3 regions of the Agrobacterium sp. 22-221-1 genome follow, and region 3 is predicted to be linked to each of the others. Evidence: riboswitches for the same ligand, from Rfam matches in the RefSeq annotation. Region 3 holds a riboswitch; each other region holds the start of a gene.
What was found. Region 3 has a riboswitch for thiamine pyrophosphate ahead of ACQZ5N_RS04750 (ABC transporter permease). Riboswitches for the same ligand answer to the same signal wherever they lie in the genome.
Positions count from the first base shown of each region.

Region 1: another riboswitch for thiamine pyrophosphate. It lies ahead of thiC (phosphomethylpyrimidine synthase ThiC); the one in region 3 lies ahead of ACQZ5N_RS04750 (ABC transporter permease).
Region 2: another riboswitch for thiamine pyrophosphate. It lies ahead of thiB (thiamine ABC transporter substrate binding subunit); the one in region 3 lies ahead of ACQZ5N_RS04750 (ABC transporter permease).

Region 1 covers NZ_JBNWCL010000004.1:6,200-9,472, reverse strand. The annotation lists gene ACQZ5N_RS07510 (acyl-CoA dehydrogenase family protein) at 1-714, opposite strand, end outside; gene ACQZ5N_RS07505 (acyl carrier protein) at 714-965, opposite strand; TPP riboswitch at 1,148-1,259, shown strand; gene thiC (phosphomethylpyrimidine synthase ThiC) at 1,355-3,178, shown strand; gene thiO (glycine oxidase ThiO) at 3,180-3,273, shown strand, end outside.
Region 2 covers NZ_JBNWCL010000004.1:166,397-169,669, forward strand. The annotation lists gene thiP (thiamine/thiamine pyrophosphate ABC transporter permease ThiP) at 1-931, opposite strand, end outside; gene thiB (thiamine ABC transporter substrate binding subunit) at 951-1,964, opposite strand; TPP riboswitch at 2,004-2,114, opposite strand; gene ACQZ5N_RS08230 (VOC family protein) at 2,160-2,552, opposite strand; gene ACQZ5N_RS08235 (ABC-F family ATP-binding cassette domain-containing protein) at 2,651-3,273, opposite strand, start outside.
Region 3 covers NZ_JBNWCL010000002.1:270,033-273,305, reverse strand. The annotation lists gene ACQZ5N_RS04760 (hydroxyethylthiazole kinase) at 1-199, opposite strand, end outside; gene ACQZ5N_RS04755 (ABC transporter substrate-binding protein) at 196-1,146, opposite strand; gene ACQZ5N_RS04750 (ABC transporter permease) at 1,143-1,928, opposite strand; TPP riboswitch at 2,053-2,155, opposite strand; gene ACQZ5N_RS04745 (pilus assembly protein TadG-related protein) at 2,375-3,273, shown strand, end outside.

The DNA.
Region 1 (3,273 bases), on a different contig from region 3:
GCTTGCAAGCATGGATTGTGCAGCGATTTCCGCAAAAGGCTTCGGGAATATCTGCGCCGCCGGCGCTTCGCCACGAAACAGGAAGCCGTCCGAACAGGTGCCGCGCATGCCGAGCGTATCCCACACATGGGTCTTTTCGAGCGTGTACTGGTTTTTCAGAAAGACCGTCATCACCTGATCGGCGGGCGCGGCATCCTTGTGGGCGCGCGAGGTGATAAGGATCGCATCGGCATTGCTGCCATAGGAAATGACGGTGGCGTCCTTTTCCAGCCGGCAGAAATCGCCTTCGACTTCGATTGCACAGATGGAGTTGCGCAGATTGCCGCCAATGCCGCCTTCGGTGGTGGCGGAGCCGAGCAGAAGCTGTTCGCTGGCGATGCGGCTCATGAAGCCGGCATGCCATGCGCTCGTCTCGCCGTGTTCCACCAGGCTGGATGCCTTGATATGGTGCATGGCGAAAATCATCGCGGTTGCCGAACAGGCCTGACCGAGCCGGGCGCAGATATCGGCGATTTCCTGTAAGGAAGCGCTTTCGCCGCCCAGCGAAGAGGGGACCTGGATGCCGAGCAGGCGTTCCTGTCGCAAGGCGTCGACGGCTTCCTGTGGGAATCGGCCGGTGACATCCACCTCATCCGCGTGTTTGGCGGCAATTGCCGCGACACGGCCCGCGCGCGCGGACAGCGTTTCATCCTGCGGCGCTACGGTGACGTTCATCAGGCTGCCTCTTTACCATCCAGAATGAGCTTAACGGTGTCTTCAATGGCCCTGATGCTCGCAAATGACTTGCGATTCAGCAGATTGTCGGGGAATTCGATATCGAATGCTTCTTCGATGCCGAGCATCAATTGCACGGATGCAAAGGAAGAAAGGCCTGCCGCATAAAGATCGGCTTCATCTGCAATCGTATCGACTGGGGTTGGAAGCTGGCCGAATTTGGCCAGTATTTCACGAATAGTCGCGTTCATTCCGACGTATCTCCCATGAATTTCACATCAGGATGGTTTGTGCTTATCGTTACGTTGCAAACGATAATATTCGCCTAAACCGTTAGGTTAATTACAACTAACGGCAGCATGCGCCATTCCCGCACCTTTGCCAAGCATGGATCGTCGGCCTTGACAAATGCCGGTCGGTGTTTTTTGCTGTGGCCATTCACCAGGGGTGTCCCGTCAAGGGGCTGAGATTCTGCTTTCATGCGCAGTGACCCGTTGAACCTGATCCAGTTCATACTGGCGTAGGGACGGTGCAAAGACCGAAGGTCGGGCGGGCGCATGACGTCGCGTTTCGGCAATTCGGTATTTTCCATCATTCCGGCTCGAACTGGGTCTCCACTGTCAAACTTTGGAGCCTCAAGATGAATATCGCTGCCAAGAATATCCCGCTTGTCGTCACCACCGGGCCGCATGCCGCCTCTACCAAAATCCACAAAGCCGGTATTTTACATCCCCATATCCGCGTGCCGATGCGCGAGATCGCCGTTCATCCGACGGCGGGCGAACCGCCGGTGACGGTTTACGATTCCTCCGGTCCCTATACCGATCCTTCGCATACCGTTCTGATTGAAAAGGGTCTGCCGCGTCCGCGTCATGACTGGATCGTGGCGCGCGGCGATGTCGAGGCTTATGACGGCCGGCACGTCAAGCCGGAGGATAACGGCTTTGCCACCGGCGAACGCCTGACGCCTGAATTTTCGGTACGCCACCAGCCGCTCAGAGCCACGGCCGGTAAAGCCGTGACCCAGCTTGCCTATGCGCGGGCCGGTATCACCACGCCGGAAATGGAATTCATCGCCATCCGTGAAAATCTCGGGCGCGAGGCGGCCAGGGAAAAGCTGGCGCGTGACGGCGAAAGTTTCGGGGCGCATATCCCGGACTATGTCACGGCGGAATTCGTGCGTCAGGAAGTGGCGGCCGGCCGCGCCATCATCCCTGCCAATATCAATCATTCGGAACTTGAGCCGATGATCATCGGCCGCAATTTTCTCGTCAAGATCAATGCCAATATCGGCAATTCCGCCGTCACCTCCTCCATGGCGGAAGAGGTGGAGAAGATGGTCTGGGCGATCCGCTGGGGCGCGGATACCGTCATGGACCTGTCTACCGGTCGCAACATCCACAATATCCGCGAATGGATCATCCGCAATTCGCCGGTGCCGATCGGCACGGTGCCGCTTTATCAGGCGCTTGAGAAAGTCAACGGCATTGCCGAAGACCTGAACTGGGAAGTGTTTCGCGATACGCTGATCGAACAGGCGGAGCAGGGTGTGGATTACTTCACCATCCATGCCGGCGTGCGGCTGCATTACATCCCGCTTACCGTCAACCGCGTCACCGGCATCGTCTCGCGCGGCGGGTCGATCATGGCCAAGTGGTGTCTGCATCACCACAGGGAAAGCTTCCTCTATGAGCATTTCGACGAGATTTGCGACATTTGCCGCGCTTACGACGTCTCCTTCTCGCTGGGCGATGGCTTGCGTCCCGGCTCAATTGCTGACGCCAATGACGCCGCACAATTCGCGGAGCTGGAGACGCTCGGTGAGTTGACGCAGATCGCCTGGGCGAAGGATTGCCAGGTGATGATCGAAGGCCCTGGCCATGTGCCGATGCACAAGATCAAGGAGAATATGGACAAGCAGTTGAAGACCTGCGGTGAGGCGCCCTTCTATACGCTCGGGCCGCTCACCACCGATATTGCGCCGGGTTACGACCACATCACCTCCGGCATCGGTGCGGCGATGATCGGCTGGTTCGGCACTGCGATGCTCTGCTACGTCACGCCGAAGGAACATCTCGGCCTGCCGGATCGCAACGACGTCAAGGTCGGCGTCATCACCTACAAGATCGCTGCCCACGCCGCCGATCTCGCCAAGGGTCATCCGGCGGCACAGGTGCGGGACGATGCGCTGTCGCGCGCGCGGTTCGAGTTCCGCTGGGAGGATCAGTTCAACCTGTCGCTGGACCCGGATACGGCGCGCTCCTTCCATGATGAGACCTTGCCGAAGGAAGCGCACAAGGTCGCGCATTTCTGCTCCATGTGCGGGCCGAAATTCTGCTCGATGCGGATTTCTCACGATATCCGCGCCGAGGCGCAGAAGGAGGGGCTGGAGGCCATGGCCGCACGCTTCAAGGAAGGTGGCGAGCTTTATATGCCGCTCGCGACGCCTGCGGATGCCGAATAGCATGCGCGTGCTTGTCAAGGGAACGGGGGTCGCCGGTTTGACGGCGGCCTTCGAACTGGCGCGAAACGGCGTTACCGTCGCGGTTTGCGAGCGCA
Region 2 (3,273 bases), on a different contig from region 3:
AGACAGCGATGGCGACAAGCGGCAGGCCGATCAGCAGAACAGCGAAAACGATTGCCGCCCCATCCCAGAGGCGGACACCGATGCCCTTTCCGTCGAAACGGCGAAGGGAACGACCAAGCGAGGGAATTTCCGCTTCGGGCGACGGCAAAAAGGCAAGAAGGCCGAGCAGGATTGCGGTGAGGCCAATCTGCAAAACCGAAAGCGCAATCGCCCGCTGCGGATCGAAATCGAACCGCAGCGCCTGATAGATCGCCACCTCCAGCGTCGTTGCTGCCGGCCCGCCGCCCAACAGAAGAACGAGCGTGAAGCTGGTGGCGCACAGCATGAAGACAAGCCCGGCAATGCCGGGGACGAGACGCGCGACCGCCGGCCATTCGATAAAACGGAAAATCGAAACCGGCCCCATGCCGAGGCTCGCCGCCATGCGCCAATATTCGCCCGGAATGCGCTCCAGCCCTGCCAGCATCAGCCGCACCGAAAGCGGCAGATTGAAAAACACATGGGCAATAAGAATACCAGACAGGCCGTAAATGCTGAAAGGTTCATCCTCCCCGGCAAAAACGAGTGCCGAATTCAAAACGCCCTGCCTGCCCCAGATGGTGATGATGCCGAAGGCGCCAACGATGACAGGCAGACCCATCGGTACCGCCATCAGCCTGACGATCCAGATTCTTCCCGGAAACTCGCGCCGACGGCAAAGCGCCAGCGCCACCGGCAGGCCGAGAACAATGGAAAGAAGGGTGGAAAGCATTGCCTGATAAAGCGTGAAACGCAGGATGCGCAGCGTATAGGCATCCATGATGCCGGCAGCGGACGCGCCAGCATCGAAGGACAGGAGAGCCGCAACCGCGAGCGCCATGAACAGGAAAACGGCGGCAAAAGCCGCCGTTCCGAAAATGATCGACCGCCGGTAATCGCGACGCAGCATCATGCGCGAGTGTGCCTCTTCCTCAATTCATGCTCATGGCGGCAAGCCATTCATCGATCCATGCCTTGCGGTTCTTCGCCACCTCTTCCGGATCCATCAGGAAAGTCTTCTGCGGCACCACGAGTTTTGAAAACGCCTCCGGCAAGGGCTTGGAGGTCGCCGCGACCGGCATCATCCAGTTGTTTTCCGGAATGGCATCCTGAAAACCGGATGTCAGCGTGAAAGCGAGGAATTGCTTTGCCAGTTCCTTGTGCGGCGCGTTTTTAAGGAGACCGGAAACCTCAATCTGGATGTAATGCCCTTCGGAAAAGGCGGCGGCCTGATAACGATCCGTTTTTTCAGCGACCATGTGATAGGCGGGTGAGGTGGTGTAGGAGAGCACCATCGGCACCTCACCCTTGGTGAAGAGGCCATAGGATTCCGACCAGCCCGGCGTAACGGTGAGAATGCGCTTCCTGAGCTTTTCCCAGGCCTCCGGGGCCTTGTCGCCGTAAACCGATTTCACCCATAGCAGCAGGCCAAGCCCCGGTGTGGAGGTGCGCGGATCCTGAATGACGATTTTCTGCGAGGGGTCGCCTTCCACAAGGTCTTTAAGGCTCGCCGGCGGGTTTTTCACCGTCTGCGTATCATAGATGACAGCGAAATGGCCGTAATCATAGGGAACGAAAACATCGTCCGTGTAGCCGCCCGGCACCTTGGCCGCCGATGCATCGATGCCGCTGACATCGAACAGACCGGTCTGTTTTGCTTCCGCGACAAGATTGGTGTCGAGACCGACGACGACATCCGCCTTGGACCCCGCCCCTTCAAGCTTCAGACGATTGAGCAGCGCCACGCCATCGGCCACGCCGACGAAATTGAGCGTGCAATTGCAAACCTTCTCGAAGGCCTCCTTCACCTTGGGACCGGGACCCCATTCGGAAACGAAGCTCTCATAGGTGTAGACGGTCAGTTCCTGTCTATCCTGTGCAACAGCAAGACCGGGCAGAAACAGCGAGGCGGCAACGAGGGAATTCAGGAAAAGACGACGGCGCACGGGTATCTCCTCAAAAAAACGATAGGGAAATAGCCGCCTGCATTAAAGCCGTCTAATCCCTCCGCCGGTATGAACCGGATCAGGTTCTTCGGGTTGGCAAGCCTCTCAGCCTTTTACACCCAAGCGCAAAAGACACCCCGTTAGATCAAGATGATGGTGTAGTCCCGCCGTCCCTGATTGGCAAGATGGCCGAGGTCAGCCCTGTTCCGTCATATGCACCAGTTCCCAGACGTGCCCGTCGGGATCCTGAAAGCTGCCGGCATACATGAAGCCATGGTCCTGAACGGGCTTCCAGCCGCTGCCGCCGGAGGCGAGCGCCGTCGCGATCATCCGGTCGATTTCCTCCCTGCTTCCGGCGGAAAGACAGGTCAGAACCTCGGTGGTTCGCGTCGCGTCGGCAATGTCGCCGTTGATGAAATCGCGGAAACGTCCCTCCTGGAGAAGCATCACGAAGATATTCTCTTCCACGATCATGCAGAGCGTGCGGTCATCCGAATATTCCGGGTTGAAGCTGAAACCGAGAGCGGTGAAGAAGTTTCTTGATGTCTCGATATTCTTGACCGGCAGATTGACGAAAATCATGCGCATTTTCACAACTCCTCCAAACGAACGCCGGCATAGAACGGCAATTCTGCTTTTCTATCAAAGGCGGGAGGAGGACCGGTCAAACGGGGAACTGATTGCCTTCAGCCCTCCAGTTCCTCGCGCAGCATCTCCAGTTCCAGCCATTCTTCTTCCATGGCCTCCAGCTTGTCGCGCAGCTTCGACATTTCCTGCGCCAGCGTGTTGAAGGCCGCCGGGTCCTTTGTGAAAAGCTCCGGATCGGCCATGCGCTGCTCGCGTTTTGCGATTTCGCCTTGCGCCTTTTCCATCTCCTTCGGAAGATTTTCGAGCGCGAATTTCTGCTTGAAGGAAAGCTTGCCCTTGGCCTTTGAAGGATCCTGCGATGCGGAGGCGGAAGGTGCGGCCTTCGCCTTTTCCTGTTTCTCAGCCTTGCGTTTTTCTTCCGCCGCGCCCTTGCGCTGCGCCATCATGTCCGAATAGCCGCCGGCATATTCGATCCATCGTCCGTCCGGCTCATCCGGATTGACGGGCGCGATGGTGGAGGTGACGGTGCGGTCGAGGAAATCGCGGTCGTGGCTGACGAGGATAACGGTGCCGGAAAAGCCAGCAACGATTTCCTGCAACAGATCGAGCGTTTCGATATCGAGATCGTTGGTCGGCTCGTCGAGGATCAGAAGATTGGTCGGCCGCGCCAGAATGCGCGCCAGAATAAGGCGCGCGCGCTCGCCCCCGGAAAGGTTGCGGA
Region 3 (3,273 bases):
GCGCATCCGCCTTCGTCACGAAGCTCTCGATTTCCTCGAGCGAGGTGGTCATGGAGGGAATTCCGCCGACGACGGTGATGCCGTCTGCGGTGAATTTCTGCACCACGGTGTTCATCAGGCAATGTACGCGCGGGCGCGTTTTGCGCACGCGCTCCAGAATCTCGGCGGCGATTGCCGCTGTCGGAAAAGTCGTGGTCATGGCTGCTGCAGCTCCACGGCGATGTCGTCCGCCGCCGGCGCCTGCTTGATCAGCTGCATTTCCTGCATGAAAGCGCCGAAACGGGCATAGCGCGCGCGGTCGAGTGCAGCCGGGCGCTTGGCGAAGCGCGGCAGCGTGTCGAAGAAGGCCTGCTTGTTCAGCGCATCGTCAAGGTTCGGATAGGCCTTGATGAAAAGCTGCCAGGATTCCTGAGGATGATTGGTAATGAAGATCGCGGCTTGCTCCACGGCGGAGAGGAAACGCGGCAGCCGGCTGTCCTTTGCGAGATCGCGGTGGGTGACGAAGATCAGCTCGTCATAGGCCGGCACGCCGTGTTCCTCCGGGAAGAAGGAGCGGCCTTCATGTCCCTCGAGCCTCATCTGCGTCAGCTCGAAATTGCGGAAGCCGCCAAGCGTCGCATCCACCTTGCCGGCGATCAGGGACGGCGAGAGAGAGAAATTGACGTTGATGAGTTCGACATCGTCCTTCGTCAGGCCGTCCTTTTCCAGCATGCGCTTCAGCATCGCATCCTCGAAGCCGGAAACGGAAAAGCCGACCTTCTTGCCCTTCAGGTCCTTCAGGCTCTTGATCGGCCCGTCGGCCAGAACGGTGACAGTGTTGAGCGGGGTTTCGACCAGTGTACCGAAACGCACGAGCGGCAGGCCGGCATCGTGATCGAGATAGAGGTTCGGCTGGTAATGCACGCCGATATCGGCCTGTTTGGCCGAGACGAGGCGCGGCACGGCGGAGGGGTCTGCGGGCGGAACCAGTTCCACCTCCAGCCCCACATCGGCAAACAGGCCGCGTTCCCTGGCGATCACCATCGGCGCATGATCGGGGTTCACGAACCACTCGAGCAACACGGTCAGCTTGTCTGCCGCATGCGATTGCATGGGTGAAAGCACGCTTGCTGCCGCGACGACGAGGGAAAGAAGAGTTCGTTTCATGGTGCCGAAAGTCTCCGTAAAGATCTGAAAGGAATGGTGTGTTCTGTTTCCTTGGCCCAGGGGGCCATATTGGCGGTCGCCCGGTCGACGATGAGCCGCAGCAGCACCGCCATGATGGCGAGAATGGCCATGGCGGCGAACATGGTGTCGGTCTGCATGCGGGCATTGGACTGGATCATCACAAACCCAAGCCCGGCCGATGCGCCCACCCATTCGCCGATGACGGCGCCGAGCGGGGCAAGTGGCGCCGCCACCCTCAAGCCCGAAATCAGCGATGGCAACGCCAGCGGCACACGCAACCGGGTGAGGACCTGCCAGTGGCTCGCCTCAGTCAGCGAGGCGGCGTCAAGGATGGCGCGATCGGTGCGGTTGAGGCCATCCGTGAAAGCGGAGGCAACGGGGAAGAAGATGATGATCGCCGTCATGACCACTTTCGAAGCCATGCCGAAACCGAACCAGAGGACGAGGATGGGGGCGAGCACGAAAACCGGAAAGGCCTGCAGCACCAGCACCATCGGCCAGACGAGGCGGCCGAGGCGCGGGATGGCGGCAATCGTGAAAGCGACGAGAATGCCGGCGGCGATGCCCGCCGCAAGCCCGAGCGCCATTTCACCAAGCGTTACCAGTGCCTGCCCGAACAGGAAGCCCGGCTGGCGCCAGAAAGCGCCGGCAACATCGGCGGGCGATGGCAGGATATAGCGGGGCGGCGAAAACAGCCACGTTCCCGCCTGCCAGAAAACCAGCAGAAGACCGACACCGTTCAGCGCATGGGTGGCACGCATGAGCCGGACCTCAGACGCAGACGCACCGTGTGCGAAGGGCGGAAGGTTTCAGCATCATCATTCGTCTCCAGATGTGACAATCTCGGAGATCAGGCAAAGCGGAGAAGAGAAAGGGCAGCGCCTCTTGGCGCGACAGTTCCGTTCCTACGCCGGCATGACCCGGATCAGGTTCAAGGGTCCGGCTCATCGCCATCTCAGCACCGTTCGGTGCTCCCCTCGGAAGAGTTTGTTTTGTAGGTCAAGTTTCATAAATGTCAACGTCCCGCCAGCGATCCGTCGTCAGGCGTGATCGTGAATGCCTGAACGGGTTTGCGCTGATGCGCATCTCCAATTGGCGTATTAGTTATTGAGGAAATTAGATTTATCGAAAATTAGTTATCTCTTGAAACTGCCTTTCAATATTATTCGGCTAACTTTCCCTCCGGGGAAAGGTTCCGGGGGCGAATTTGAAGAACATCTGGCAGGATAAATCGGGAAATTTCGGCATTCTCAGCGCCCTGTTGATGGTGCCGCTGATCGGGGCGGCCGGCGTGGCACTCGATGTGACGCATGGCATGGCTGTCAAATCGGACCTGCAGATGGCGGCGGATGCCGCGGCGCTTGCAGTGGTTGCCGATACGTCGTCGAGCGTTCACAAGGCAAAGGAAATGTCGGGCGACGGTGTCATTTCGCTTGGCACTGATGAAGCCTCCGCATTTTTTGAAAGCAATGAGCGGGCCAATCCCGATTATAAGCTCCTGTCTCTTGATGTGTCGGTGATCAAACACGGTAACGCCATCGAATCCTCGGTCAGCTTCAAGGCATCGGTCGGCACGACGCTTTCACGGATACTCGGAGAGGATCTCATCACCGTTTCGGGCAAGGCGACCGCCAAATACGAGACGGAAACATTCAGCGACTTCTATGTCCTGCTGGATAACACCCCTTCGATGGGCGTTGGCGCGACGCCGACCGACGTTGCTACCATGGTTGCCAATACGAGCGACAAATGTGCTTTCGCCTGTCACATCGTGAAAAACGGGGTGGTCGATACAAACAGCTATTACTACAAAGCCAAAAGCCTCGGGGTCACTACACGCATCAATGTGGTGGCGCAGGCTACGGCAAGCCTGATGGATACGGCAAAGTCCACGCGGAAAAGCAGCAATCAATATCGCATGGCTGTCTATACCTTCGGAGAGAAGGCGGAAGATACGAAGCTGCTCGAAGTCGTTCCCCTGACCTCGGATCTGGCGACCGCGAAGAAAAAAGCGGGCGAAATCGATCTGATGTCCATTCCTTATCAGGGTTATAATAACGACCAGCAGACCGATTTCGACCGGGCGCTGACCCAGATTGGAGACAG